4 regions of the Ancylobacter sp. IITR112 genome follow, and region 2 is predicted to be linked to each of the others. Evidence: riboswitches for the same ligand, from Rfam matches in the RefSeq annotation. Region 2 holds a riboswitch; each other region holds the start of a gene.

Region 1 (7,430 bases), 910 kb from region 2:
CCAGCACCCGCAGCAGCGCGGAAACGACGGAGCCGATGAAGGACAGCAGCGCCAGCCCATCCTCGGCGGTCGACGCCATGGTCTTGCCGACGAGCTGGATGCCGCCGAGCACCGGGTTCACCTGGCGGCGGCGGGGCGGGTTGGTATGGCTGCCCTGGATGATGTCGTCGAGCAGCGGCCGGAATCGACGGTCCAGCCCGACGATCTGGAACCGGATATTGGCCTTGTCGAGCGCCTGCAGCAGCCGGTCGAGCACCACGGCGCCGAGCGTATCGAGGCTGCGAACGCCGGAAAGGTCGATGCGTGCCGTCTCGCTGCCACCGGCCGCGACCTCGGCGAGGGCGGCATCGACGGAACCTTCGAGCGCGCGCCCCTGCCCGGCCACCCAGCGGCCATTGCCCACGAACACGAGTTCGCGGCCAGTGCGGGCGGTGGCCAGAAGCGGCGCTTCAGCAGCTCCCACGATGACCCTCCCTGCGGACATGACCACACCACGGCCGCGACGCCGATACCCCACTACGCTCCGTGCTTCTTAGCGGGGGGTGCCGCAGGCGTCGAGAGAGCGGGCGGCGATTCGGGATTAATGCCGGTGCGCAGGCGACTTAATCGCCGCCACTGTGCTTTCGCGGCGACGCCCCGGCGGCGGCAACCGGCCTTATCATGGCGCGGCCGATTCCCTCGCCAACGGTTCGACCATGACCGCGCTCCGCATCACCCCCGAACGCTTCCCCATTCGCGGCACCTTCACCATCGCCCGCGGCTCGAAGACCGAGGCCGCCGTCGTCACCGTCGAACTGCGCGACGGGGCGCATGTGGGGCGGGGCGAATGCGTGCCCTATGCCCGCTATGGCGAGAGCGTGGAGGGCGTCGTCGCCCAGCTCGCCGCGCTGGAAAAGCTGGTCGCCGAGGGGCTGCGGCGCGAGGATCTGATGAGCGTTCTGCCGCCCGGCGCGGCGCGCAACGCCATCGACTGCGCCATGTGGGACCTCGACGCCAAGCGGTCGCGGATGCGCGCCTTCGAGATGGCCGGCCTGCCGGCGCCGCAGCCGGTGGTCACCGCCTATACGCTGAGCCTCGACACGCCGGACGCGATGGCGCGGGCGGCGCGCGCGGCGATCGAGGAAGCGGGGCACGAACTGCTCAAGCTCAAGCTCGGCGCGGAGGGCGATGTCGCCCGCCTCAAGGCCATCCGTGCGGCGGTGCCGCAGGCGCGGCTGATCGTCGACGCCAATGAAGGCTGGACGGGCGACAGCCTGGAGGCCCATCTCGCCGCCTGCGCCAAGGTGGGGGTCGAACTGGTGGAACAGCCCCTGCCCGCCGCCGACGATGCGTCCCTGGCGAACATCAACCGCCCCGTGCCGGTCTGCGCCGATGAGAGCGCGCACGGGCTGGAGAGCCTCGACGCGCTCGCCGGCCGCTATGACGCGCTCAACATCAAGCTCGACAAGACCGGTGGGCTCACCGAGGCGCTGCTGCTCGCCCGCGCCGCGCAGGCGGCCGGGCTCGACATCATGGTCGGCTGCATGGTCGGCACCTCGCTCGCCATGGCGCCGGCGCTGCTGCTCACCCCGCTGGCGCGGTTCGTCGATCTCGACGGCCCGCTGCTGCTGGCGGCCGACCGCACCCCGGCGCTGCGCTATGAGGGCAGCCTCGTCTACCCGCCCGAACCCGCGCTCTGGGGCTGACGCAGCCGCCCGGCGAGGAGCGCGAGCCCCGTTCCCGCCAGCGCCAGCCCGGCGGAGGCGACGAACGCGCCCGGTCCGAAACCCTGCCACAGCGACCCAGCGACGAGCGTTGCCCCCGCCATGGCGATTGCCGTCGCCCAGGCCGCCAGCGCCTGCACGCTCGCCCCGCGCCCGGGCGGGGCATGGCGGGCGACCAGTTCCACCGCGCCGAGATAGGTGCAGCCGAAGGTCAAGGCGTGCAGCGGCTGCAAGAGGAGCAGGAACAGCAGCGGCGGATCCATCGCCATGACGGAAAAGCGCAGCACCCCGGCCAGCCCTCCGATCAGCAGCAGCTTTTCCGGCCCCAGCCGCCGCGTCACCCGCGTGCCGTAATGGAACAGCACCACCTCCGCCAGCACGCCGAGCGACCAGAGCAGGCCGATCAGCGTGCTGGACAGCCCCTTGCCCTGCCACATCAGCGAGGCGAAGGCGTAGAGCACCGCGTGCGCGCTCTGCACCAGCGCCGCCGCCGCCATGCCGACGAACAGCACCGGCGCGAGGCCCTTCAGCGCCGAGGGGCGCCGGGCCGGGCCGCCAGGGGGCATCTCATGCGGCGCCGGGCGCACCTCGCGCAGCGTCGCCGCCGCCAGCGCCGCCGCGACGCTGGCCGCCACGATCAGCCAGATCACCGTGTCCGGCGGCACCGCGACGAGAAACGCCCCGCCGAGCAGGCCGCCGGCCAGCAGGTTGCCGCCAATGAAGGCCATGGAACCCCAGAGCCGCACCCGTCCATAGTCGATCAGACCCTCGCGCCGGCGCGCCACCGCATAGGCGTCGAGCACCGGCAGGCTGGGCTGCCAGAACACGGCGGCGAGGCCGAGCCCGATGAGGATGAAGCTGGCGCTGGGGGCGAAGGCGATGCCGGCGAAGCACAGGGCGGTGGCGGCGGCATAGATGATGAGCGTCGCGCGCGGGCGCCCGCTGCGGTCGGCCAGCAGGCCGCCGAGCGGCATGGTGACGAGGCGCACCACCTGCGGCACGGCGAGCGCCAGCGCGATCATCGCCGCGTCGAAGCCCCGCCCTTCCAGCCAGACCGGGAAGAACGGCATGAACACGCCAATGCCGAAGAACAGCCCGGCATAGGCGGCGGAGATGGCGTGGCGGGGGGCGATGAGGGGCACGGGACGGCTCGCGGAAGCCTTCCCGGCTTAGCAGGCCGCGCGTCGCCGCACCACTGGCGTGCTCACCACCAGGCGTGGAAGTGGTGCACCGGCCCGTGCCCCTGGCCGATGGCGAGTTCTTCCGAGCGGGCCAGCGCCTTGGTCAGGTAGTCCTTCGCCGCCGCCACCGCCTCGCGCAGCCCAAGCCCCTTGGCGAGGCCGGCGGCGATGGCGGAGGACAGGGTGCAGCCGGTGCCATGGGTGTTGCGGGTGACGATGCGCGGCGCGGTGAACTCCACGAAGCCTTCCGAATCGAGCAGCACGTCGACGCTTTCCGGTCCCTCGCCATGGCCGCCCTTGATCAGCACCGCGCGCGGGCCCATGGCGAGCAGAAGCTGCGCCTGCGCCCGCACGCCGGCGAGATCTTCGGCCAGTGCTGCGTCGAGCAGGGCGGCGGCTTCCGGCAGGTTCGGGGTGATCAGCAGCGCCTGCGGCAGCAATTCGCGGCGCAGCGTGTCGATGGCTTCCGGCACCAGCAGCCGGTCGCCGGAGGCGGCGATCATCACGGGGTCGAGCACCACGGTCGCCGCGCCGTGCCGCGCGAGGCCCTTTGCCACCTCGATGATCGCCTCGGGGCGAGAGAGCATGCCGATCTTCACCGCATCGACCGCGAGATCGGACAGCACCGCGTCGATCTGCGCCGCGATGAAGGCGGGCGGCACGTCGTGAATGCCGGTGACGCCGCGCGTGTTCTGCGCGGTGAGCGCGGTGATGACGCTGGCGCCATAGACGCCGAGCGCGGAAAAGGTCTTGAGATCGGCCTGGATGCCGGCGCCGCCGCCGCTGTCCGAGCCCGCCATCGTCACCGCAATCGGTGTGGAGCCTGCCATGCTACGCCTCCCCTCGCCGCGCGGGGTGGAGGCGTCGCGACGGGAGACCGGCACCCGGCGCGCGCGATCCGTTCCCTCCGCCGGCATGACCCGGATCAGGTTCGTGGGTTGGCAGCGCGCCCGCGGGCCCGCCTGTGCCTCTCAGCCCGCCGCGCCTTCGCGCCTTGGGCACCCCAACGTGATCGTCCTGCGCGAGATAGGCGAGGACGCGCACGCGCGCAAGGCGTCGTCGCGCCAGGACCGAGCGGGGCTTGCGCCGCCCTCCGCCTTCTGTTTCCTATCGGCCTCCCGATCGACGCTCCCGCCCCCAGCCGGAAGACCGCCATGGTTCCCTTCTTCATGCAGATCAAATGTCAGCTCGGCCGCGCCTATGAGGTGGCGAACGCCATCGCCGACGCCGAGATCGCCTCGGAGATCTATTCCACCGCCGGCGAGTTCGACCTGCTGGTCAAGTTCTATGTGCCCGAAGGCACCGATATCGGCCATTTCGTCAATGAGAAGGTGCAGCTCTTCCCCGGCATCCAGGACACACGCACGCTGATCACCTTCAAGGCGTTCTGAGCGCCGTCACGGCGCCGGCGCGGCGGGCGGGGTCGAGGCCGCCTCGTCCTGCGTCCGGTCGATGCCGAGCTGGCGCTCGCGCCAGATGACGAACAGCCCGGCGCCGATGACGATGGCGCCGCCAAGCAGCACGAGCAGCGGCGGCACCTCGGCGAACAGCACGAAGCCGAGCACCAGCGACCACAGCATGGCGGAATAGGCGAAGGGCGCCACGACCGAGGCCGGGGCGTAGCGGTAGCTCTCGGTGAGCAATATCTGCCCGACCCCGCCGAGAAAGCCGATGGTCAGCAGCAGCGCCCCTTCCCGCCCGCTCGGCAGCACCCAGCCCCAGCCGGCGGTGGCAAGCCCCGCCAGCGCGGCCAGCGCCTGGAAATAGAACACGATCGAGGCGGTGGTCTCGGTCTGGGTGAGGCGGCGCACCTGCACCATCGCCCCGGCGGTGAACGCCGCCGCCATCAGCGCCAGCAGCGCACCGATGAGATGGCCGGGCGTGTCGAAGGAGCCATGCATGTGTGGCCACAGCATCACCACCACCCCGCCGAGCCCCACCGCCACCGCCACCCAGCGATAAATCTGCACCCGCTCGCCCAGCAGCAGCGCCGCCAGCATGACGGTGAGCAGCGGCGAGGCGAAGCTGATGGCGGTGGCGTCCGCCAGCGGGAGCCGCGCCAGCGCCGCGAAGCTCAGCCCCATGGCGCACACGCCGATGGTGCCGCGGAGAATATGGCCGAGCGGGTTGGCGGTGCGCACCGCCGCTCCGATCTCGCCCCGCCACGCCAGCAGGGCCAGCAGCGGGAACAGCGCGAAGAAGGAGCGTGAGAACACCACTTCGCCGGTCGGAACATGATCCGAGACGATGCGGACAAGGGCCGACATGATGGTGAAGAGGAACGTCGCGCCGACCTGCAGCGCGATGCCCTTGAGCGCGTTCATGATGCCGCCATGGAGCACGGTTCCCGGCGCCCCGCAAGCGCGCCGAAAGGCTTAATCATCAGGGGAACGGATCGCCCCCCGCCAGCGCGATGCCGCCGAAGACGACGAGCCCCGCCAGAGCGAGGCAGGCGAGCGCAAGGCCGACCCGGCCCGGCGTCGCCGGCGCCCGGTCGTCATAACGCCCGGCCGGCTTGGTGCCCGTGATCATGGCGCGGATGAGATTGTCGCGGCCGAACAGCGAATAGGCGATGTTGCTTGCCACATGCAGGCCGATCAGCGCCAGCAGATAGGGGTAGAGCCTCTGGTGCCAGACAGAGGCGGCTCGAATGGTCTCGTCGCTCGCCACCGATGTCATCGGGCCGTAGACGATGATGTCGTCGCTGGTGAACAGGCCGGTAAGCCCCTGCGCCGCCACCAGCCCCAGCAGCGCCATTACCACCCAGCCGCCGAGCGGATTATGGCCGAGAAAATGCTGCGGCCGTCCCCTGAGTAGGCTCGCCGCATAGCGCAGCACGGCGCGCGGGCCGCGCAGGAAGCCGGCAAAGCGCGCCGTCGAACCGCCGACCAGCCCCCACAGCAGGCGGAACACCACCACCACGAGGATGGCGAGGCCGTTCCACTGGTGCCAGACCAGCCCGGCATCGCCATAATAGCGGCTGAGAAAGGCGAGCCCGACCAGCGCGGCCAGCCCCCATTTGGCCAGCCGCGTCGGCAGGTCCCACGCCAGCAGCGGCGCCGGCGCGGGAGGGGTCACGCGATCCCCCGTCAATTCTTCTGCCGGTAATTGTCGTGGCAGGCGCCGCAATTGCGGATCACGCCGGGAAAGTTCGCCTTGAAGCTGGCCTCATCGGTGATCGCCGCGCGGGCGGCGGCGGCGTCGGTGCCGAGTTCGGCGAAGCGGGCGTCGAAATCCGCCTTGTTGCTCCAGATCGCCGGCAGCGCGTCGCTGTCGGGATCGGAATCGGAGCCCGCCGGGAACAGGCCCGGCAGCACTTTGGCGTTCTTGACATAGATCTCGAGCGCGGCCTGCACCTGGGCGAGATCGAAGGGCACGCTGCCGCGCAGCATGCCGCCGACCGGCTTGGTGACATCGCCGAACTGCTTCAGCAGCGCCTGGCGCTCCTTCACGACATCGGTCTGGGCGACCGCCAGGCTGGCGGCAAAAGCGGTGATCATGCCGGCTGCAAGCGCAACCGTCAGGCGGCGGACCATGAAAAGCTCCCTCATTCACGCGCCGGACGGCGCGCGCGCCTCACGAGCTTATTGGCCGGAGGTAGGATGGCAATGAGTGCGGCGTCCCGGTCGCGCGCTCGTGATGCGAAAAGCCTGTATGGTGAATACCTAATGCCTCTTGCGGATCGTGGTTTTCCGCATTTTCATCGGCACGCAATGACCCTACGTCAAAAGAACAGCCGTCAAAGAGAGAGAAACGCCATGTCGATCCGCACCATCCTGCTGCACGCCGCCCCGGATTCGGGCTTCAACGACCGTCTGGCCTTCGCTGTCGGGCTGGCGCGCCAGACCGGCGGCCAGCTCAAGGCGGTCTACACGCTCTACCCTGCCGGGGTGCCGCGCGTCGGCCGGGCGCTCTCCATCTATGTGAATGAACTGGTGCATGAGGCGCGCGAGAAGGAAGCCGCCCTGAAGGCGCAGTTCGAGGCCGCGATCACGGAGGCCGGGGTAAAGGGCGACTGGCACACGGTCGAGGGCGAGGTCACCGCCGCGCTGCGCGACGAAGTCACTTTCGCCGATGTCACGGTGGTGAGCGAAACCCGCTACGGCACGGTGGATGACGAACTCGCCGCCACCCTGCCGGAGCATCTCGCCCTCGCCTGCAACGGCCCGATCATCGTGGTGCCGACCGCCAAGCCGGTGCCGACCCGCCTCGGCAAGGTGGTGGTGGCGTGGAAACCCTCGCGCGAGGCCGGCCATGCCGTGCGCTTCGCCCTGCCGGTGCTCGCCCTCGCCGACGAGGTGGACGTACTCACCGTCCAGGAGAGCAAGGCCGATGTCGCCGCCTCCGGCGCCCGGCTGACCGCCTATCTCGCCAGCCACGGCGTCAACGCCAAGCATCACCATGTCGCGCAGGGCCACGCCAATGTGGTCATCCCGCAGGAGGTGCAGAAACTGGGCGCCGACCTGCTGGTGATGGGCATCTATAGCCGCTCGCGCCTCGCGGAAATGATCCTGGGCGGCGTCACCGCCTCGCTGCTGGTCGATCC
Region 2 (7,430 bases):
GCGATGTCGCCCTGTGCAGCCGCAACGGCACGGAAGCGGAAGCCACCGCCGCGCGCCTCGCGGAAAGCGGCGTCAGGACACTGGGCGCGGCGGCGGATGTGTCCGACGGGGCGGCGCTGGCCAGCCTGGTCGACAAGGCGGCGGAAGCGTTTGGTGGGCTCGACATCGTTGTCGCCAATGTCAGCGCGCTGGCGGTCGGTCATGACGAGGAGCACTGGAAGAAGGGCTTCGAGACCGACCTGATGGGCACGGTGCGGCTCGTCAATGCCGCCATGCCCTATCTGGAAAAGAGCGCCGCCGCCTCCATCGTCACCATCTCCTCGGTGTCGGGCCGTGAGATCGACTTCGCCTGCGGTCCCTATGGCGTCTTCAAGGCGGCACTCATCCACTACACGCAGGGCCTCGCCTATCAGTTGGCGCCGAAGAAGATTCGCGCCAACACCGTCTCGCCCGGCAATACCTATTTCGACGGCGGCATCTGGAACCAGATCAAGGACGGCAACCCGGCCCTGTTCGCCGAGGCGCTGGCGCTGAACCCCACCGGGCGCATGGCGACGCCGCAGGAAATCGCCAATGCCGCCGTCTTCCTGGCGAGCCCGGCGGCGAGCTTCATCTATGGCACCAATCTCGTGGTCGACGGTGCCCTGACGCGCGGCGTGCAGCTCTGACATCCCGCTCCGCCCCGCCTCGCGCGGGGCGGAAACCGGCCCGGCCTTGCCTCCCCCGGCAAATGCGGCGAGGCTCCCGCGCGAATCGACGCGACAGGGAGGGACGCATGGCCCGGGTCATTTCAATCGGCGAAGTCATGGTCGAACTGGCGCGCGGCGCCGATGGCCGCTTCAGCCAGGGCGTGGGGGGCGACACGTTCAACACCGCCGTCTATCTCGCCCGCGCCGGCGTCGAGACCGCCTATGCCACCGCGCTCGGCGACGACCCCTATTCCGACGCCATCCGCGCCTCGGCGCAGGGCGAGGGCCTCGACACCAGCCTGATCGCCCGCGTGCCGGGCCGCACCGCCGGCCTCTATCTCATCGACATCGACCGGTCGGGCGAGCGCCGCTTCACCTATTGGCGCGACACAGCCCCGGCGCGCGACCTGTTCGAACTCCCCGGCTGGGAAGCGGTGTGCGAGGCGCTGATCGAGGCCAAGCTCATCTATCTCTCGGGCATCACTCTCTCGCTCTATTCCAATGCCGGGCTGGGTCGCCTGCTGGCCACCATCGAATTCGCCCGCGAGCGCGGCACCCGCATCGTGTTCGACGGCAATTTCCGCCCGCGCAACTGGGGCGGCGACGTGGCCCGCGCCCGCGCCGTCTATGCCGAGGCGCTCAAGCGCACCTCCATCGCCCTGCCCACCTTCGAGGACGAGGCGAACCTGTGGGGCGACGGCTCGCCCACCGCCACCGCCGAGCGGCTCGCCACCTTCGGCGTGCAGGAAATCGTGGTGAAGAACGGCGCCGAGGGAGCGCTGGTGATGAGCGGAGGCACGGCGCAGCTCGTCGCCATCCCGCAGCCGGTGGTGCCGGTGGACACCACGGCGGCGGGCGACAGCTTCAACGCCGCCTATCTCGCCGCGCGCCTTGCGGGCGAAGCCCCGGCGGCGGCGGCGACGGCGGGGCACCAACTCGCCGGGCAGGTGATCCGCCATCGCGGGGCGCTGCTGCCGCGCCAGGCCAACGCCTGAGTCCCGCGCCTCGCGGGGCGGCACCTGCTTCTGCGAACGACTTGCAAACCCTTGCGCTTGCTTGATTTCCGCCCGCTGACCGACTAAGCGCTGCGGCAGCGGGCGCGCGGCGCCGGAACGGGAATGCGCCGATGGCTCTCTCCTCGCGGATCACCTTGATCAATGTCGGCATCAGCCTCGCCGTGCTGGGGCTGAAATATCTCGCCTTCCTGCTCACCGGCAGCGTCGCGCTGTATTCGGACGCGCTGGAGAGCATCGTCAATGTGGCGACCGCCATCACGGCGGTGCTGGCGCTGCGGGTCAGCGCCAAGCCGGCCGACGCCGCCCATCCCTATGGCTATGCCAAGGCCGAGTATTTTTCCGCCGTCATCGTCGGCGTGCTGATCGTGGTGGCGGCGATCTCGATCCTGCGCGAGGTCTATCTCGGCTGGCTGGAGCCGCACAGCTTCGATGCCTCGCCGCAGGGTCTGGCGATCAACGCCGCCGCGACGGTCATCAACGGCATCTGGTGCGCGGTGCTGATCCGCGAAGGCCGGCGCGCGCGCTCCCCGGCGCTGGCGGCCGACGGGCGGCATCTCTTCACCGACGTACTGTCCTCCGCCGGCGTGCTGCTCGGCGTGGTGCTGGCGGTGCTGTCCGGCTGGGAGAAGCTCGATCTCGTGCTCGCCGGCCTCGTCGCGGTGAACATCCTGTGGTCGGGTTGGTCGGTGCTGAAGGAAAGCGTCGGCGGGCTGATGGATCAGGCGGTGCCGGCGGAGACGCTGGAGCGCATCCGCAAGCGCATCGCCGCCGAGGCCACCGGCGCCATCGAGGCGCATGATCTGCGCACCCGCCAGGCCGGGCGCATGACCTTTGTCGACTTCCACCTCGTCGTGCCCGGCGACATGCCGGTGAGCCAGGCGCACGCCATCTGCGACCGTATCGAGGACGCACTGGAAGCCGAGGTCGCCGATATCCTGGTCAACATCCATGTCGAGCCGGAAGTGAAGGCCAAGCAGCAGGGCGTGCCGGTGCTGTGAGGCCGCGACACGCCCTCACTTGCCCGCGCGCAGCGCCGCCACCAGCTCCGGCGTCGGGTAGGAATCGGCCGGCAGGCCGAGCCGCATCTGCTCGACCTTGATCGCCTGCCGCGTCGCCGCGCCGACAATGCCGTCAATGCGCCCGACATGGTGCCCGCGCGCGTTCAGCATGGTCTGCAGATCCTTGACCTCCGCCATGGAAAGCACCGGGATCCTGTCGCCCTGCCCGCGGTTGAACGGCCCGGCCCCGGCGACGCGCGAGGCCAGATAGGCGGCCGACGTGGCGTAGGTCAGCGAGTTGTTCCACTCGGTGAACACGTCGAAATTGGGATAGACGAGGAAGGCCGGCCCGTTGCGCCCCATCGGCAGCAGCAGCGAGGCGGGAAGCTGGTCGGCGGGAAGCTGGCCGCCGCCGGCCCGCACCACGCCCATGCGCGCCCATTGCGACCGGGGAATCTTGATCGACAGGTCCGCCTGATCCCACGGCAGGTTCGGCGGCACCCGTACCTCTTCCAGCCAGGGCTGGCCGGCCTTCCAGCCCAGCGCCTTGATGTAGTTCGCTGCGGAGGCCAGCGCATCCGGCGCCGAGCGGATGAGATCGACCCGCCCGTCGCCGTCGAAATCGACGCCGTAATTGAGATAGTGATCGGGCAGGAACTGGAACTGGCCGAGTTCCCCCGCCCAGGGCCCGCGCATGGTCTGCACCGTGAGGTCGCCGCGGTCGATGATCTTCAGCGCCGCCATCAACTGGGTGCGGAACATCTCCGAGCGCCGGCAGTCCCAGGCGAGAGTGGCGACGGAGCGAATGGTCGGCTTGTCGCCCATGAAGGCGCCGAAATCGGTCTCCAGCCCCCAGAACGCCACCAGCACCGCGCCGGGCACACCGAAGCGCTGCTCGATCCGGCCGAAGAGATCGGGATTGGCCTGAATCTTCTGCTTCCCCTGCTGGATGCGGTAATTGGCAACCATACGGTCGGAAAACTGGAAGAAACTCTGGCCGAACACCTTCTGCCCGCGATCGGTGCCGACAATGTCGGGGGCATAGCTCAGCCCGTTGAGCGCGGCCGACACGGTGCGCGGGGACACGCCTTCCGCCACCGCCTGCTGCTTGAAGCGGGCGAGAAAGGCGTCGAAGCCGGCGCCGCTGCGTCCGCACTCCTCCTGCGCACGGGCAGCCGTGGCGAGGGCGAGCGGCGCCGCCAGCGCCGCCATCACGGCCAGCCGGCCCAGTGTCGTCTTCCAGCGGCGGATGGTTGTGCCCGGCATGGTTCTCCCCAAAAGTCGTTCAACCTGTTCAGCCTCGTCAGCAATCTACAGGATTACGGCGGCGGCAGGGTGAAGGTTCAGGCGATTGACCCCGCCCGCCCTTTCGTTGAAGATCGACCCGTTCCAAGGGGAGCCCCGCTAGGGGGCTGAGAGAGCGCCGGCCATGCCGAACGGCAAGGCAACGCGATGACCCTTCGAACCTGATCCGGGTCATGCCGGCGAAGGGATCGGAACCGAATGGCATCGTCGTGCGCCCGCTTGCGTGCCGCCGCGCCATCCTTCCCCAACGTCATACGCCCGGATCTCCCCAACCCATGGTTCAGGAGATCCAGCATGTCGACCAAATCCCCCGACACTCCCAGCGTCGCCACCGGGCCGATTCCCGGCTCGCGGCGGATTTATGCTGAATGCACCGTGCGCGGCTTCCGCGTGCCGTTCCGCGAAATCCTTTTGCACCCCTCGGCCGGCGAGCCCAATCTCGCGGTCTATGACGCCTCCGGCCCCTATACCGACCCGGACGCCCGCATCGACATCGCCGCCGGCCTCGCGCGCCCGCGTGACGCCTGGGTGCGCGCGCGCGGCGATGTGGAGGCCTATGACGGGCGCGCGGTGAAGCCGGAGGATAACGGCCATGTCCCCGCCGAGAAGCTGGTCACGCCCTTCCCGCTCGCCCATCGCCCGCTGCGCGCGAGAGCCGGCGCGGTGACGCAGATGGCCTATGCCCGCGCCGGCATCGTCACGGCGGAGATGGAATATGTCGCCCTGCGCGAGAACGGCCTGCGCGAGCGGATGCGTGAGATCCTCCGCGACGGCGAGGATTTCGGCGCGGCGATTCCCGATGTGGTGACGCCGGAATTCGTGCGCGACGAGGTGGCGCGCGGGCGCGCCGTCATTCCCGCCAATATCAACCATGGCGAATTGGAGCCGATGGCGATCGGCCGCAATTTCCTCGTCAAGATCAACGCCAATATCGGCAATTCCGCCGTCACTTCCTCCGTGGCGGACGAGGTGGACAAGATGGTGTGGGCGATCCGCTGGGGCGCCGACACGGTGATGGACCTCTCCACCGGGCGGAATATCCACAACATTCGCGACTGGATCGTGCGGAACGCGCCGGTGCCGATCGGCACGGTGCCGATCTATCAGGCGCTGGAGAAGGTCGGCGGCATCGCCGAGGACCTCAATTGGGAGGTGTTTCGCGACACACTGGTCGAACAGGCGGAGCAGGGCGTGGACTATTTCACCATCCATGCCGGGGTGCGGCTCGCCCATGTGCCGCTCACCGCCAACCGCGTCACCGGCATCGTCTCGCGCGGCGGCTCCATCATGGCGAAATGGTGCCTCGCCCATCACCGCGAGAGCTTCCTCTATGAGCGATTCGCCGAGATCTGCGAGATCATGCGCGCCTATGATGTCACCTTCTCGCTCGGCGACGGGCTGCGCCCCGGCTCCATCGCCGACGCCAATGACGCGGCGCAGTTCGCCGAGCTGGAGACGCTGGGCGAGCTGACGCAGATCGCCTGGCAGAACGACTGCCAGGTGATGATCGAGGGCCCCGGCCATGTGCCCATGCACAAGATCAAGGCCAATATGGAAAAGCAGCTCGCCACCTGCGGGGAAGCGCCCTTCTACACGCTCGGGCCGCTGACCACCGACATCGCGCCGGGCTATGACCACATCACCAGCGCCATCGGCGCGGCGATGATCGGCTGGTTCGGCACCGCCATGCTCTGCTATGTCACGCCGAAGGAGCATCTCGGCCTGCCCAACCGCGACGACGTGAAGACCGGCGTCATCACCTACAAGATCGCCGCCCACGCCGCCGACCTCGCCAAGGGCCACCCGCTGGCGCGGGCCTGGGACGACGCGCTTTCGCGGGCACGCTTCGAGTTCCGCTGGCAGGATCAGTTCAACCTCGCTCTCGACCCCGACACCGCCCTCGCCTTCCATGACGAGACCCTGCCGAAGGAGGCGCACAAGCTGGCCCATTTCTGCTCCATGTGCGGGCCGAAATTCTGCTCGATGAAGATCAGTCACGAAATCCGTGACACCGCCCGGCAGGCGGAAGAGGCCGCGCAGGGCATGGAGGACATGGCTGCCCGCTTCCGCGACGGCGGCGGCCAGCTCTATCGCGATGTCACAGCGGCGGAGTAGTTTTTGGCGCGGCCGGGGCACTCCCGGCCGCGTTCTCAACCGGGAGCCCTCTCTGCATGACGCCGCCCCCTGTCCGCCCCACCGTCGCCGTCCTCGCCCTCGTGGAACGCGAGGGCGCGATGCTGCTGGTGCGCCGCGCCAATCCGCCGGACCAGGGGCTGTGGGGTTTTCCCGGCGGGCGGGTGGAGCCGGGCGAGCCCTATCTGGACGCGGCGCTGCGCGAGTTGCACGAGGAAACCGGCCTTGTCGCCGGGGCCCCGCGCCTCATCACCGTGCTGGACTTCATCGAGCACGACAGCGCGGGCGCCCTCGCCCATCATTTCGCGATGATCGCCGTGCTTTGCCGATGGCAGGCGGGCGAGCCGGTCGCGGCGGACGATGCGCTGGAAGCGCGCTGGTTCGATCGCGCGGCGCTTGCCCGCCTCGGGCCGGCCGCCAGCCTGAAGGTCGAGTATCTCGCCGACCTCGCGCTGGCCGCCGCCACGGGCGGCTGATCACTCGCGCATGAAAAAGGGGCCCGCGAGGGGCCCCTGATCCCAGGTCTTTCGGTGCGTCCCGGCGGCAAGGCCGGCCGGGACGGCGATCCGATCAGGCATGCGCCGAAGCGGTGCCGGTCTTTTCCACCGCCGGCGCCATGGCCGCCGACTGGGCGACATGCGCCTTCAGCGTGCGCGGCAGAACCGTGATCGCGAGGAAGGCGGCGAACAGGTCCATGGCGGCGACAGTGTAGAGCACGGTCGACCAAGTGCCGGTGGCTTCCATCAGCAGGTTGCCCATCGGCACGAACAGCGCGCCGATACCCTTGGCGCAGTAGAGCACGCCATAGATCTTCGCGATGTGCTTGGTGCCGAAGGCGTCGCCGGCCAGCGCCGAGAACAGGGAGTACACCTCGCCCCAGGCCAGGAACACGACGCCGGAGAGGATGAGGAACGCCCACGGATTATGGCCGAAATAGCCGAGCGCGATAATGCCCATGCCTTCGAGCGAAAAGGCGATGACCATGGTCTTCTCACGGCCGATGTGGTCCGAGATCCAGCCGAACAGCGGGCGCGAGATGCCGTTCATGACGCGGTCGAGCATCAGGGCCAGCGGCAGGGCGGCCATGGTGAAGAAGTACAGGTTGACCTCGAACTCCTTGACGCCGAGGTCCTGCGCGATCACGCCGAGCTGCGCCACGGCCATCATGCCGCCGGTGACGACGCAGGTGAACATGACCAGCATCAGCCAGAACAGCTTGGTGTTCAGGGCTTCCTTGAGCGTGTAGTCGCGGCGGCTCTGGTTCAGCTTGGTCGAGGCCTTGACCTCGC
Region 3 (7,430 bases), 2.4 Mb from region 2:
CAGCAACCAGTGCGCCACCGAGGCGCCCTCGACCACGGCGGAGCCGCGCGGCCCGAGCACGTCGAGCCGGTCGCCCGGCCGCGCCTTCAGCGCCCACAGCGTGGCGGGGCCGGCTTCATGCAGCGCGAAGTCGAGGGTGAGCTCGCGCCGCGCCGCATCGAAGCGCCGGGGCGTGTAGTCGCGCCGTTCCTCCGTCCCGTCCGGCAGGGTGATGGCGAGTTTCACATGGTCGTCCGGCGCGTCACTGACGAAATCGGCGAGATCGTCGCCGCCGAGCACGAGGCGCAGCATGGAGGGCGTGACACGCTCGGTGGAGAGCACGGTGAGGCGGCGCCGCTTCGGTTCGAAGCGCAGGCGGTTCAGCGTGGGGGCGGCGGGGAAAACAGGGGTGGCGACGTTCATCTCAGGTCCTCTTCGGCCAGGAATGCGCCGGCAGGACAAAGTCGCGCCGATCACGCCCCGAAGGCCGTTCGATCATGCGCGTTGAGTGACGTTAACGCTTACGTGCACGCGCGCGGTTCACCGACAGTGCCGGGCGGCACTCTCGGCCTGCACCGCGCTCCGCGTGCAGTACCCGTCTTTTAATCCGCCGGCCCGCCTCCCGCAATCGCCGCGGCTTCACGGTCTCGCGCGTCTCGGCAGGCGGACCATGGCGCGCTCGTCACGACGGCCGATGCCGGGACAGGACGGCATCGGCCGCAACCGGCGACCAAGGGCCCTGGCGGGCTGCTCAACCTATGCTGGCGCCGGGAAGGGAGATGGTGGCAATGTAATACGCCACGCTGCCGCTGCCCGAGTTGCAGTTGATGGCAAGGTTAAGTCCATCGGCGTTCGTGGCCTTGTAGCTCAGCTTGTCTTCCGAGGCCGTGCTGTTGGCCGCCTGCTCCGCAGTTATTTCGAATCCGCAATAACAATTATTGCTCCCGAACGCCAGCGGGCAGGCAACACCGAACGCAAACGTCACTTTCTTGGTCGGGCTGGTCTTACCGGTCGAATTGTACTCGCAGGTCAGACTGAAGCCATACTGCGTACCGACCAGCGCATTGTCCTTTTTTGTCGTGAGGAAGAAGCCGCCATAGGCATAGGTGCCGACGGGCGAGATATAGGCGCCCGGAATGGAGCTTGTGATGACGGCGGGCTTTCCGTGAACGTTGTATTCCTGGGAAAAGTCGACCTTGTTTCCCTTGAGATCCGGTCCGCCGTTCAGCTCATTGATGAGAAACACCACGCACACCGACGGCTTCTGCATGAAATAGATGATCGGAATCAGCACCGACAGAACGATAAAAGCGGCAATGGCAACCACCACGGCAACCGTCGCGGCCACGACGCCCGCCACCGTGCAGGTAACGGTGAAAGCACCGCTGAGGGTCATCAGCTGATAGAAGGTGACGGCGCCGGCGACGGCACCGATGGCTACCGAACTGAATCCGACGATCTGAAGGGCGGTCTGGATCGCGTCGTTGCCGGTCATTTTCGACAGACGCTCGACGCCATCGAGCAGTTTTTGAACCTGAACCTCGATTGCGGAGCCCTCGGCGGCGACAAGCGTGGCCAGCAGGTCCGGGTTCAGCGCAACAACCGCCGTCTCGGACGTGTCCTCCAGCTCGGCGAAGTATTTCATCGCGTCGAAAGCCGTCGAAACCGCCTGGCGATCGTGATGATTGCCGACCGAGGAAAGCAATGACTCCACGTTCGTCGTGCGCATCTGGTGGTTGATGGCGGCAATCTTCACTCGCAGATCGTTACGCGCCTCCGCAACAATCTTGCCGTAGATCTCGATTTGCTCTTCATCGCTGCGCGCGGCACGGAGAAGCCGCGTCTGCTCCGGAAACGTCTCTTCCAGCCGAGCCCGGTAATAGCTGATCTTCTGGTTGTTCATATCATCCTCCTAAGGTTGTATTATTGGATCATGATACCACCTATGCGTGTCGTCGGGAAGATTGCGAAAATTGGAATCTGCGTGTTTCGGAGGGCGCGGTAGCACCGGGACGAGGCGGGTTCGCCGCCATCGAAGAGGTCCGCTCATCGCCGGCGGCAGGAACTGATGCCCTGCGCAAACGCGCCCTATGATGGTGCCATGACGATTCGCCTCGCCAATGCCGATGCACGCCGCGTCTTCCTCGCCACCCAGGGCCTCAGCCGCCCGCGCGGGGCGTTGAGCAAGGCCGGGCTGCTGGAACTGATCGAGACGATTGGCTTCGTGCAGGTGGACAGCATCGCCACGGTGGAGCGGGCGCATCACCACATCCTGTTCGCCCGCAACCCCAGCTACAGGCGCGAGCATCTCACGGCGCTGCTGGAAAAGGACCATGCGCTGTTCGAGCACTGGACGCATGACGCGGCCATCATCCCCAGCGCCTTCTTCCCCTATTGGAAGCACCGCTTCGCCCGCGCGAAAGCGACGCTCGCCGCGCGCTGGCGCTCATGGCACGAGAACGGCTTCGAGACCTATGTCGACCATGTGCTGGAACGGGTGCGCCGCGAAGGCCCGCTGATGGCGCGGCATTTCGAGGCCGAGAAGCGCCCGCCCGGCGGCTGGTGGAACTGGCACCCGGAAAAGACCGCGCTCGAATATCACTGGCGCACCGGCGCGCTGGCCATTGCCGGGCGCGAGGGCTTCCAGAAGGTCTATGACCTCACCGAGCGGGTCATCCCCGCCCGCCACCGCGAGGCCGAGGTCGATGAGGCCGCGTTCATCGACTGGGCGTGTTCCTCGGCGCTGCAGCGGCTCGGCTTCGCCACCCATGGCGAGATCGCCGCCTTCTGGGATCTCGTCACGCCGGCCGAGGCGAAAGCCTGGGTGGAGACGAACCGCGACCGGTTGGAGCCGGTGCTCCTTGAGGGCGTAGACGGCAAGCCCCGCGCCTCGCACGCCTTCGCCGGCAGCGCCTCCCTGTTCGCCTCGCTGCCCGCCCCGCCGTCACGGCTGCGGGTGCTGAGCCCGTTCGACCCGCTGCTGCGCGACCGCGCCCGGGCGGAACGGCTGTTCGGCTTCTCCTACCGCATCGAGGTATTCGTGCCGGCGGAAAAGCGCGTCTATGGCTATTACGTCTTCCCGATCCTGGAGGGCGACCGGATGGTCGGGCGCCTTGACATGAAGGCGGACCGCAAGGCCGGCACGCTCGATGTGCGCCGGCTGTGGCTGGAGCCGGGCGTGCGTGCCACCAAAGGGCGGCTCGACGCGCTCGACACTGAGCTCACCCGCCACGCCCGCTTCGCCGGGGTGGAACGCATCGTCTATGGCGGGGGGTGGCGGGGGGAGTAGGGCGGACGGGACCCAAAACGCTCCCTCATCCCCGGGCTTGACCCGGGGACCCAGACTTTCCACCGCGCTCCCGGTCACTGGGTGCCCGGGTCAAGCCCGGGGATGAGGGCGGACACGGGGGCGACGCCGCGCGGGACCCAAACGCCCCCATTTGCCCCTGCCCGGCCGCTCTGTTAGCCTGCGCATGTCCGAGGGGTGTCCCGCCGGCCGAAAGGCCAAGGGGCTGAGATGGCAGCCGCCAGACCCTTTGAACCTGATCCGGGTCATGCCGGCGAAGGGACGGAGCGACGGTGGGGCCTCACGCGGCGCGTGACTCCCGCGCCGGATTTCCCCCGAAAGCTCGCGCCGGGTCTCCAACTGGGAGGAGATCCATGTTCAAGAACCTTGCCGCCCGCACCGGCGGCCTCATCCTCGCCCTGTCGCTCTCGCTGGCCCCCGCCGCGGCGGCGGACAAGCTCACCGTCCTGCTCGACTGGTATGTGAACCCCGACCACGCCCCGCTGATCATCGCGCAGGAAAAGGGCTTCTTCAAAGCCCACGACCTTGATGTCGAGCTGGTCGCCCCGGCCGATCCCGCCGCCCCGCCGCGCCTTGTCGCCGCCGGCCAGGCGGATGTCGCGGTGAGCTACCAGCCGAGCCTTTATCTGCAGGTGAAGGAAGGCCTGCCGCTGGTGCGTTTCGGCACGCTCATCTCCACCCCGCTCACCGCGCTGGTGGCGCTGAAGGACGGGCCGGTGAAGTCGCTCGCCGATCTCAAGGGCAAGACGGTCGGCTATTCCGTCGCCGGGCTGGAAGACGCGCTGCTCGGCACCATGCTGGCGAGCGCCGGGCTGAAGCCCTCCGACGTGACCATGATCAACGTCAATTTCGCCCTCTCTCCCGCGCTCATTGCCGGCAAGGTCGATGCGGTGATCGGCGCCTATCGCAATTTCGAGCTGACCCAGATCCGGCTGGAGGGCAAGGAAGGCGTCGCCTTCTTTCCCGAAGAGCACGGCGTGCCTGTTTTCGACGAGCTGATCTATGTCACCCACAAGGACAAGCTCGCCGATCCGCGCCTCAAGCGCTTCCTCGCGGCGGTGGAGGACGCCACCATCTACATCCTCAACCACCCGGACGAGGCGTGGGGGCTGTTCGTCAAGGCCAACCCCAAGCTTGACGACGAGCTGAACCGCACCGCCTGGACCGATACGCTGCGCCGCTTCGCCCACGCCCCGGCGGGGCTGGATGCCGGCCGCTATGCCCGCTTCGGCGCGTTCATGAAGGGCCACGGCCTGATCGAGACGGTCGAGCCGGTGTCGGTCTACGCGCCCGTTCTGCCCTAGAGGGCGCTGTGGCAGGGCGGGTCCCCGCGCCTGTCACGCCGTCCCCCACCGTCTTGGCCGGGCCGAGCCCGGCCATTCATGCCTTGCGGCCTTTCCGACACGCCGCCCGCGCGCAAAGCCGAGATGACGTGCCGCGTAACGCCTTTCAGCCTTCGCCTGCCGATGCTACCGATGCGCGGGGCACAAGGGAGGGCGAGGCGAGGCATGGGTAATCTGGCGTATCATCTGGTGGCGATCGCGGTCGGCGCGGTGGTCGGCATTCTCGGTTCCGGCTTCCATGTCGGGGTGGAGCGGCTCACCGCCGCCTGGCCGGCCTATCTCGACACCGGGCTCGGGCTCGACGGCCTGCCGCTCTATGCCGCCGCCGCGCTGGTCGCCGCCGCCATGACGGTGGTGTCGCTCTGGCTGGTGCGCCGCTTCGCCCCGGAAGCCAGCGGCTCCGGCGTGCCGGAAATCGAGGGCGCGATGGAAGGGCTGCGCGAGGTGCGCTGGCATCGCGTGCTGCCGGTGAAATTCATTGGCGGCATGCTCTCGCTGTCCTCCGGCATGGTGCTGGGGCGCGAGGGGCCGACCATCCATATCGGTGCCTCCGTCGCCAAGGCGGCGTCCGATTTGATGAAATGGTCGGGCGAGGACATGCGCGGCCTGCTCGCCGCCGGCGGCGCCGCCGGCCTCGCCGCCGCCTTCAACGCCCCGCTCGCCGCCGTGCTGTTCGTCATCGAGGAGACGCGCCGCCAGTTCCCCTATTCCTCGCGCACCTATATCGCCGTGGTGCTGGCCTCCATCGCCAGCGCCATCCTCACCGAATATCTCACCGGCAGCGAGCCCTATATGCTGCTGGAAGCCGCGACCATCCCCTATGTCTGGCTGCCCGCCTTCGCCGTGCTCGGCGTCATTCTCGGCGGCGCCGGCTTCGTGTTCAACCGCACGCTGGTCTGGTCGCTCGACCATGTGCGCCGCTTGGGCCTGCGCACCTCGTTCTACATTTTCCCGGCCTTTGTCGGCCTCACCGTCGGCGTGCTCATGTTCGTACGGCCGGAGGCGACACAGGGCGGGGAATTGCTGGCGGTCCAGCTCACCCGCGAGAATCTCCCCCTCACCATGCTGGTCTTCGTGGTGTTGCTGCGCTTTGTCATGACCATGGCGAGCTATTCCACCGGCGTGGCCGGTGGCATCTTCGCGCCGATCCTGGCGCTCGCCACCACGATCGGTCTTTGCTACGGCACGACACTGGAATTGTTCTTCACCCTGCCGGACCTCGCCCACACCACCTTCGCCATCGCCGCCATGGGCGGGCTGTTCGCCGCCACCATCGGCGCACCGCTGGTCGGCATGGTGCTGGTGCTGGAACTCACCAGCGCCTATGCGGTGCTGGTGCCGGTCATGATCACCGCCATCTTCGCCCATATGGTGTTCCTGGCGCTGGGCGGGCGGCCGATCTACGAAATCCTGCTGGAGCGCACTCTGGCGATCGAGGCGGAGGCCCGCGCCGCCGCCTCGCGCTGAAGCTTAGGCCGCCACCGGCGCCGGCGGGAGATCGACCAGTCGCGCCGGCCCCTCGCCCTCACGCGTGAGCACGATCTGGCGCTCATGCTGCTCGATCAGGGTCGAGCGATGGCCAATGGACAGCAGCGCCGTCTGCGGCAGCCGCGCCCGTAGCAGGCGGTAGAGCGCCGCCTCGCTCGCCTCGTCCAGCGCCGAGGTCGCCTCGTCGAGCAGCAGCACGTCCGGCGCCACCAGCAGGGCACGGGCAACGGCAAGGCGCTGCTGCTCGCCCCCGGAGAGGATGGAGGCCCACGGCCCGCTCTCGTCGAGCCGCGCCGCCAGCGCCGGCAGTCCGACCGCTTCCAGCGCCTCGCGCAGACGCTCGTCGTCATAGCTTTCCAGCGGGTCGGGATAGGCCAGCGCGCCGCGCAGCGTGCCATAGGGCAGATAGGGCCGCTGCGGCAGGGTCAGCACCCGCGCGCCGGGCGCGATTCCCACCTCGCCATGGCCATGCGGCCAGATGCCGGCGATGGCACGCAGCAGCGTGCTCTTGCCGCTGCCCGAGGGGCCGGAGAGCAGCACCCGCTCGCCGCGCGCCAGATCCAGCGCCGCCACGTCCAGCAGCGCCCGCCCGTCCGGCAGCCGCACTTCCAGAGCGCGCGCTGCCAGCGGCGCCGGCCCGTGCGCCGGCACGCGGCGGAACTCGCTGCGCAGCGCCTCGGCCTGCGTCTCCTGCACCGAGCGCTCGAAGCCGACCAGACGATCGACCACCGACTTCCACTCCGCCAGCGTCGTATAGGCGTTGATGAGGAAGGAGAACGAGCTCTGCACCTGCCCGAAGGCGGAGGAGGTCTGCATCAGTTGGCCGAGCTGGATCGCGCCGGCGAAATAGGCCGGGGAGACGACGACCAGCGGGAAGATGGTGGACAACTGGCCATAGCCGGCGGTGAACCAGGTCAGCCGCTTCTGGGCGATCATGATGCCCCAGTAATTGTGCACCACATGGCCGAAGCGGGAGAGCAGCCGCGCGCGTTCGACCGGCCCGCCCTGCATCAGCGCGATCTGCTCGCCATTCTCGCGCACCCGCACCAGATCGACGCGGTAATTCGCCTCATAACGCTGCTGGTCGTAGTTCAGCTTGATCAGCACCCGGCCAATGAGATGGGCGAGATAGGTGCCGAGCGCCGCATAGCCGAAGGCGGCCCAGACGAGATAGCCGGGAATGTCCCAGTCGGTGCCGAACAGATTGAACGAGAAATCGCCCGAGAGCCCCCACAGGATGAGGGCGAAGGAGGCGAGCGTCATCACCGCGTTGAGCAGTCCGAGGAACAGGCCGAGAGTCTGGCTCACATAGG
Region 4 (7,430 bases), 410 kb from region 2:
TCTGCCTGTGGCTGCTGTGGTCGCGCCTGCCGAGCGGCGAGGTGTTTCCCGAGCGGCGGATGAACGAACTGCTGAACGCCGAGCATCTGTTCGGCGACCACGCCCTGCTGCGGCGGGAAATGGTGGAGTTCGGCCTGTTCCGCCGCACGCCGGACGGGCGGGAATATTCCCGCATCGAACGCGAGCCGCCGCCGGAAATGGCCAAGCTCGCCGCCCTGCTGCGCCAGCGCCGGGCCGCCGGCTGAGGCCGCGCCCTCACCTTGCGCAGGCCTCTCATGCCGGGGTGCAACCTGCCCCCGGCAGCTCCCCCTCATGCCCGGGGCTTGACCCGGGCATGTAGGGCTCCGGTGCGATCCCCCCACCCGTCATCCCGGCCGCAGCGAAGCGGAGAGCCGGGATCGCGCGCCGATCTGCCCCGGACAACGATCCCGGATCGACGCGCTGCGTCGTCCGGGATGACGAACCATTCCGTCCCTCATGCCCGGGCTTGACCCGGGCACCCAGCAGGCTTGGAACGGCCCCCGCCACGCCTGTGTCGCCGGCGCGCACGGAAAAGTCTGGGTCCCCGGGCCAAGCCCGGGGATGAGGGCGGCATAGAGCGGAGGAGACCCTACCGCGTCGCCAGCACCCATTCGCGGGCGCGCGCTTCCGGGTTGGCGTTCAAGAGAACGTCGGTGACGACGGCGAGGCTGTCCGCCCCCGCCTGGCGCACGCCCGGCGCGCGCTCGATGGTGAGCCCGCCAATGCCGACCAGCGGCAGGTCGCCGATCCGCTTCTTCCACTGCGTCACCCGCTCCAGCCCCTGCGGCGCCCAGCGCATCTTCTTCAGGATGGTGGGGTAGACCGGACCCAGCGCGACATAGTCCGGCCCCGCCAGCAGCGCGGCTTCCAGCTCCGCCTCGTCATGGGTGCTGATGCCGAGCTTCAGCCCCGCCCGGCGCATCGCCGGCACATCGGCCTCGGCAAGGTCTTCCTGGCCGAGATGGACGAAATCGCAGCCCAGTTCGATGGCGAGCTGCCAGTAATCATTGACGATGAGCTGCGCGCCATAGCGGGCGCAGACCTCGCGCGCGCTCGCGATCTCGCGGCGCAGCTCGGCCTCGTCCATGTCCTTGGCGCGAAGCTGCACCAGCTTCACCCCCTGCGGCAGCAGGCGCGGCAGCCAGGAGGCACGGTCGACGATGAGATAGAACGGATCGAGCTTCATCACGCACTCACGCAAGCTTCAGGAGCCGAGAACGGCCCGGCCCATGACCGGGGTGGAGGGCGCGGCCATGTCCCGCACCTCCATCGGATCGGCCAGCACCGCCTCGCGGCCGGCGGCGATGGCGGCGGCGAAGGCGCGCGCCATGCGCACGGGATCGCCGGCCTTGGCCACTGCCGTGTTCAGGAGCACGGCGTCATAGCCGAGTTCCATCGCCGCCGCCGCATGCGAGGGCACGCCGACACCGGCATCCACCACCAGCGGCACGCCGGGGAAATGCGCCCGCAGCGAGCGCAGCCCATAGGGGTTGTTGAGCCCCCGGCCGGAACCGATCGGCGCGCCCCAGGGCATCAGCACCTCGCAGCCGGCAGCGAGCAGCTTTTCCGCCACCACGAGATCCTCCGTGGTGTAGGGGAACACCTGGAAGCCGTCGCGGGTGAGGATACGCGCCGCCTCCACCAGCCCGAACACGTCGGGCTGCAGCGTGTCGTCCTCGCCGATCACCTCCAGCTTCACCCAGGGCGTGCCGAAAAGTTCGCGCGCCATCTCGGCGGTGGTCACCGCTTCCTTCACCGTCTTGCAGCCGGCGGTGTTGGGCAGCACCTTCACCCCGAGGTCGCGGATAAGCTGCCAGAAGCTCTGGCCGGCCTTGGCCGCGCCGGATTCGCGCCGCAGCGACACGGTGACGATGTCGGTGCCGGAAGCGCGGATCGCCTCGGCGAGGATCGCCGGCGAGGGGTATTGCGCCGTGCCGAGCAGCAGGCGCGAGGACACTTGCGTGTCGTAGAAGGTCACCGGGTCGGCCCCGGCGGTCCTCATCGTATCGGTCATCGCATCCATGGTTCATCCACCCTGCATGGGGGCGAGGATTTCCACCCGGTCGCCATCGGCGATCGGGGTCGCCGTGCGGCGCGCGGCCCTCACCATGTCGCCATTCACCGCCGTCGCCACGATGGCGTCGGCGAGTTCGAGTTCGGCCAGAAGCTCCGCCAGCGTGGCGGCGTCGGTGCTGGCCGGCTCACCATTGACGATGATCTTCATCCATCACCTCCGGGAAATACGCCCCGTCAAACGCCAGTTCCGCCGCCCGACGCGCCAGCGCCGGCGCGGCCAGGAAACCGTGGCGGTAGAGGCCGTTCACATAGATCGTGTTGCCACGCTTGCGCAGGCGCGGCAGGTTGTCGGGAAAGGCCGGGCGCACATCCGCGCCGATCTCGACGATTTCCGCCTCGCCGAAGGCGGGGTGCAGCGCATAGACCGCGCCGAGCAGTTCCAGCATGGAACGCCCCGTCACCCGGCCGCGCTCGTCATTCTCGATCGAGGTGGCCCCGATCATGAAATGCCCGTCGCCGCGCGGCACGATATAGACCGGGATGCGCGGGTGCAGCATGCGCACCGGACGGCTCAGTGCCACCTCGGTGGAGTAGAGTACCAGCATCTCCCCCTTCACGCCGCGCAGGTCGGCGAGCGTGTCGCGCGCCGCCAGCCCGCGGCAATCGACCACGAGATCGGCCTCATCGGCCGCGCTGGTCTCATCGTCCACCTCATCGAACCCATCGGCCTCGAAGCGGAAGGTAACCTGATGCTCATCGACCAGCCGCCGGGTCAGCGCCGCAAGCGCCTTGCGCGGCTCAAGATGCGCCTCGCTGGGAAAGAACAGCCCCTGCTCGAAGCGGCCGGCGAGATCGGGTTCGAGCTCGGCGATCCCCGCCCCGTCAAGCCATTGATAATGCTCGGTGCGGCGGGAAAACCGGCGCAGATCGGCGCGGTCGCGCGGCTGGGCGAGCACCAGCGAGCCCTCATTGGGCACATCAGGTACCGCCACCTGCCAGTAAGCCTGTGATTCCAAACCGAGATCGACGATCAGCGGCTCCGCGCTCTCGCGCTCGCACCACGGCGCCAGCATCCCGCCGGCATACCAGGAACAGCCCTGCCCCGAACCCGGCCGGCGGTCCACCACCGTCACCTGCGCGCCGCGCAGCGCGAAGGCGTGGGCGCAGGTGAGCCCGGCCACGCCGGCGCCAACAACCTTCACCCGCATGGCGTTGGCCGTGGGGTAAACCGTTGTCATATCAGTCGATTTCGTGTGAGGAGAAACCATGCACTCCCTCCCTCCGCCAGTGTCAACTGGATCAGGTTCGAAGGGTCGCCATGCCGCGCCGACGCGATGATGGCCTCTCAGCCTCCTGACGAGGCTCCCCCGGACGGTCTGGATATAATCACTCGCCCGGCGAATGTCACCGGCGGTCCACAATATTCGGGCCGCCGCCTTTAGCCGCGCCGGGACAGCGGCACCACATTGCTCGGCACCTTGCGGGTGGCCGCGACGATGGCGCGCTTCAGCGCCTCGCGGCTGAAGGGCTTGCCGAGGCGCGGCAGGCCGGCCTTGGCGTCGGCGGGAAGCTCGGCATAGCCGGTGCCGAGAATGACCGGCAGGCCCGGCCAGCGCTCCTCGATCACCGCCACCATCTGCACCCCGGTCATGCCCTGCATGGCCTGGTCGGTGAGGACGACATCGAAAATCTGGCCGGACTCCAGCAGTTCCAACGCCTCGCGCGCGGACAGCGCCTCGGTGACGACGCAGCCGAGATCTTCCAGCATGGCGCCGGTGGCGGAGAGAACCAGCGGATCGTCGTCGACCACCAGCACACGCTGGGCGCCGTCCTCGCCATCCGGCACGCCACTCTCATCCTCGACCGCGACGGCGGGCGCCGCCGGCACGATGTCGGCGACGGGAAGATAGATCGTCGCCGTCGTTCCCTTGCCGGGCGTGCTCTGCAGCGCCAGCCGGCCGTCCGACTGGGCGGCGAGGCCGTGGACCATGGCGAGGCCGAGCCCGGTGCCCTTGCCGACGCCCTTGGTGGTGAAAAAGGGTTCGGCGGCGCGCGCCAGCGTCTCACCGTCCATGCCGCTGCCGGTATCGGTGATCGAGAGGCAGAAATAGCGCCCCGGCTTGAGCCGGCCCGGCTCGGCCATGTCATCACCATCGCCGACCGTCTCCTCGCGTGCGGCGATGGTGATGACGCCGCCATCCGGCATGGCGTCGCGCGCATTCACCGCGAGGTTGAGCAAAGCGAGTTCAAGCTGGTTGGCATCCACCCGCGCCAGCGGCAGCCCGAGCGGAAAGCGGGTTTCGATACGCACGGCCGGGCCGATGGAGCGGCGCATCATCTCCGCCATGCCGAGCACCAGTTCCGGCACATCGACAGCTTCCGGCTTCAGATCCTGCCGTCGGGCGAAGGCGAGCATGCGCTGCGTCAGCGCCGCCCCCCGCTGCGCCGCCTGCATGGCGTTGCCGAGCAGGGTGCGCAGCCGCGCATCGTCCGGCGCGCGCTTGGCCGCGAGCTCCAGATTGCCCAGCACGACGGCGAGCAGATTGTTGAAATCATGCGCGATGCCGCCGGTGAGCTGGCCGACCGCTTCCAGCTTCTGCGCCTGGCGCAGGGCATCCTCCGTGGCGCGGCGCTCGGTGACATCGACCAGCCCGCACAGCGTGTTGGTCAGATTGCCGGCGGAGTCGCGTTCCGCCACCGCCGACAGCACACAGTCTAGTATATGCCCATCCTTGGCGATGAGCTTGTATTCCGCCTCGCGCAGCTCGCCCGTTTGGAGAAGGCGCGGCCAGTGCTCGCGGTTGCGGCGCTGAGCCGATTCCTCGGTCATGAAGTCGGTCAGCGGGCGTCCGATCACTTCCTCCCGGCTATAGCCGAGCAGGGTCAGCCAGCGGTCGCTGACCTGGGCGATGCAGCCGTCCGGCCCCAGAGAGTGCAGCGGCAGCGGCGTGTGGCGATAGAGTTTGCGGTAGCGCTCCTCGCTCTCGCGCCACGCGCTCGCCTCGCTGTCGGCGAGCAGGGCGACGCGCCGGTCATAGGCCGCGGCGAGAAGCAGCGCGGTGAATATGATGAAGGTCGCGGCCGTCACCACCGCGACCAGCGCGGCATTGTCGATGCCCCCGGTCATAGCCGCCCTGGCCGCGTCGGCCGCCGCATCATGGGCGTCGCCATGGCTGGTGAAGGTCACCCCCATCATCGCGACGTAGTGCATGCCGGCAATGCCGAAGCCGAGCGCCAGCGCCGCCACGGCCCGCTGGAGCGCCGAATGGTTACGGAAGGCGAGCCAGATGGCGAGGGTGGAGGCGGAGATGGCGAGGACAATGGCCGCCCCGACATGGATCATGTCGTAGCTCATGGAGCCCGGCATCCGCATCGCCGCCATGCCGGTATAGTGCATGCCGACAATACCGAGCCCCATGAAGATGCCGCTGAGCAGAATGCCCTCAATGCCGATCCCGGGCCGGCTGGCGCCAAACAGGGCGAGGGCGGTGGCGAACACTGCCAGCAGCAGCGAAGCCAGCGTCAGCTCGGCGCCGTAGGAAACTTCCATGCCCACATTCAGCGCCAGCATGGCGATGAAATGCATCGACCAGATGCCGCCGCCGAGAACCACCGCCGCCGCGCCAAGCCAAACCAGCCCGGCCGATCGGGTGCGGGTCATGCGGCCGGCGAGGTCGAGCGCGGTATAGGACGCCGCGACGGCGATCAGGATCGACAGCGCCACCAGCGCGCTATTGTGGGTCCCGATGATGCTCATGACCGCCGTATGTGTCTCGCCTTCCCTTCGCCGGATGCCCGCGCGGGCCCCGGCCGCGCGTCAGCCGCGGCCGGGGCCCGGCTGCGGCTCTGCGCGCGCCCTAGAGATATCCCATGAACCAGAGAATAAGAATGATCGGCAAAGGAATACCGAGCATCCAGAGAGCTGCGCCCTTAAACATGACCACCTCCTGCATGTGCAGCAAGGGAACACCGCAGGGCCGTCATCGGTTCCAATGCCGACGGGCCCGACAACGCCCATTTCCTCAGTGCCGGTGAACGATGTCCTTTCTCTCCGCCCGCCGTCTCCTGCAGCCCGTGACTCGACGCCTACCCCTCCGCCTGCGCCTTCTGTCCGGCCTCGTCCTGCCCGAGCTCGCCGTGCTCCTTGCGCTGGGCGGCGCGGCGCTGGCGCTGCTGGGCTTCGCCTTCATCGCCGACGAGGTGGTGGAGGGCGAGACCCACGCCTTCGACGAGGCGGTGCTGCTGGCCTTCCGCGCGCCGGGCGACCCGGCCGACCCGCTCGGCCCGCCCTGGCTGGAAATTGTCATGCGCGACGTGACGGCGCTGGGCGGGACGACGGTACTGACGCTGCTCACCCTGATCGTCGCTGGCTTCCTCGCCATTGACGGCAAGCGCGCGGCCGCGCTGTTCGTGCTGGTGGCGACCTCGACCGGCGGGCTGCTCAGCTATGCGCTGAAGCTCGGCTTCGAGCGTCCGCGGCCCGACCTCGTCGCCCATCTCGTCGATGTCCGCACGCTCAGCTTTCCCAGCGGGCACGCCATGGGCTCGGCGGTGACATTCCTCACCCTCGGCGTCCTCATCGTGCGCACCGAACGCAAGCGCCGGGTGAAGGCCTATGCTCTGGCGGTGGCGGTGGGCCTCACTTTGCTGGTCGGCTTCAGCCGCATCTATCTCGGCGTCCACTGGCCGACGGACGTGCTCGCCGGCTGGTGCGCCGGAAGCGGCTGGGCGCTGCTGTGCTGGATCACCGTGCTGCTGCTGCAGCGCCGCGGCAAGGTGGAGAGCGCCAATGGTGCCGGGCCCGAAGCCGGCGCTTCCCCCCCGCCGGCCGCGTGAGGCCCGCAAAGCTCCCGATGGCTTTCGCCGCGCGCTCGGCTATCATCGCCGGAGGCCGCCGCAGAGCGCGCCGGAACACGCAGGAGAAAGCGCATGAGCTCCACCGCACCGGAAGGACATCTGATTCCGGGGATCGGCGTCATCGAGACGGTCGAATCCGACAACATCCTGCGCTGGGACGGCAGCAATCTCTATGTCGAGCAGGACGTGTTCCATAATGGCCAGCTCGTCCATCGCCGCTACCGCAAGCGCGTGACCAAACCCGTGGCCCAGGCCATCGCCGCGATCCTCGCCCAGCACTGAGCGGCAGCGCCGCTAGATCCGCGCCAGCAAGCCACCGAGCAGCACAAGCCCCTGCGGCCACAGGCCGAGCCGGGCCGCCGAGCCGATATGGCCGAGTTCGCCGACATCGGCGAGATCGGCGCCCCAGGCCTGCGCGAAGGCCCGCGCCTGCTCGGGTGTCACGCGCGGATCATCGCGCGATGACAGGATGAGCGTGGGATAAGGCAGGGGCGCCAGCGGCATCGGGCCGAAATTGCGCACCAGGTCGAAGGACG

What was found. Region 2 has a riboswitch for thiamine pyrophosphate ahead of thiC (phosphomethylpyrimidine synthase ThiC). Riboswitches for the same ligand answer to the same signal wherever they lie in the genome.
Region 1: another riboswitch for thiamine pyrophosphate. It lies ahead of thiD (bifunctional hydroxymethylpyrimidine kinase/phosphomethylpyrimidine kinase); the one in region 2 lies ahead of thiC (phosphomethylpyrimidine synthase ThiC).
Region 3: another riboswitch for thiamine pyrophosphate. It lies ahead of AAC979_RS02335 (ABC transporter substrate-binding protein); the one in region 2 lies ahead of thiC (phosphomethylpyrimidine synthase ThiC).
Region 4: another riboswitch for thiamine pyrophosphate. It lies ahead of thiO (glycine oxidase ThiO); the one in region 2 lies ahead of thiC (phosphomethylpyrimidine synthase ThiC).

What each region holds. Positions count from the first base shown of each region.
Region 1 is NZ_JBGCUS010000001.1:2,035,857-2,043,286, forward strand. It holds gene AAC979_RS09900 (MlaE family lipid ABC transporter permease subunit) at 1-463, opposite strand, end outside; gene dgcA (N-acetyl-D-Glu racemase DgcA) at 696-1,685, shown strand; gene AAC979_RS09910 (MFS transporter) at 1,655-2,845, opposite strand; gene thiD (bifunctional hydroxymethylpyrimidine kinase/phosphomethylpyrimidine kinase) at 2,908-3,714, opposite strand; TPP riboswitch at 3,770-3,900, opposite strand; gene AAC979_RS09920 (Lrp/AsnC ligand binding domain-containing protein) at 4,039-4,275, shown strand; gene AAC979_RS09925 (DMT family transporter) at 4,282-5,208, opposite strand; gene AAC979_RS09930 (cytochrome b/b6 domain-containing protein) at 5,267-5,962, opposite strand; gene AAC979_RS09935 (cytochrome c) at 5,974-6,420, opposite strand; gene AAC979_RS09940 (universal stress protein) at 6,643-7,430, shown strand, end outside.
Region 2 is NZ_JBGCUS010000001.1:2,950,769-2,958,198, forward strand. It holds gene AAC979_RS14105 (SDR family NAD(P)-dependent oxidoreductase) at 1-668, shown strand, start outside; gene AAC979_RS14110 (sugar kinase) at 776-1,684, shown strand; gene AAC979_RS14115 (cation diffusion facilitator family transporter) at 1,816-2,703, shown strand; gene AAC979_RS14120 (lytic murein transglycosylase) at 2,719-3,969, opposite strand; TPP riboswitch at 4,086-4,213, shown strand; gene thiC (phosphomethylpyrimidine synthase ThiC) at 4,303-6,123, shown strand; gene AAC979_RS14130 (NUDIX hydrolase) at 6,180-6,617, shown strand; gene oxlT (oxalate/formate MFS antiporter) at 6,712-7,430, opposite strand, start outside.
Region 3 is NZ_JBGCUS010000001.1:531,039-538,468, reverse strand. It holds gene AAC979_RS02350 (siderophore-interacting protein) at 1-402, opposite strand, end outside; gene AAC979_RS02345 (hypothetical protein) at 731-1,882, opposite strand; gene AAC979_RS02340 (winged helix-turn-helix domain-containing protein) at 2,081-3,268, shown strand; TPP riboswitch at 3,450-3,565, shown strand; gene AAC979_RS02335 (ABC transporter substrate-binding protein) at 3,640-4,590, shown strand; gene clcA (H(+)/Cl(-) exchange transporter ClcA) at 4,795-6,096, shown strand; gene AAC979_RS02325 (ABC transporter ATP-binding protein/permease) at 6,100-7,430, opposite strand, start outside.
Region 4 is NZ_JBGCUS010000001.1:2,540,472-2,547,901, forward strand. It holds gene AAC979_RS12185 (DUF2087 domain-containing protein) at 1-245, shown strand, start outside; gene AAC979_RS12190 (thiamine phosphate synthase) at 611-1,207, opposite strand; gene AAC979_RS12195 (thiazole synthase) at 1,226-2,044, opposite strand; gene thiS (sulfur carrier protein ThiS) at 2,048-2,245, opposite strand; gene thiO (glycine oxidase ThiO) at 2,223-3,245, opposite strand; TPP riboswitch at 3,297-3,416, opposite strand; gene AAC979_RS12210 (MHYT domain-containing protein) at 3,476-5,794, opposite strand; gene AAC979_RS12215 (phosphatase PAP2 family protein) at 6,076-6,873, shown strand; gene AAC979_RS12220 (hypothetical protein) at 6,967-7,176, shown strand; gene AAC979_RS12225 (RBBP9/YdeN family alpha/beta hydrolase) at 7,189-7,430, opposite strand, start outside.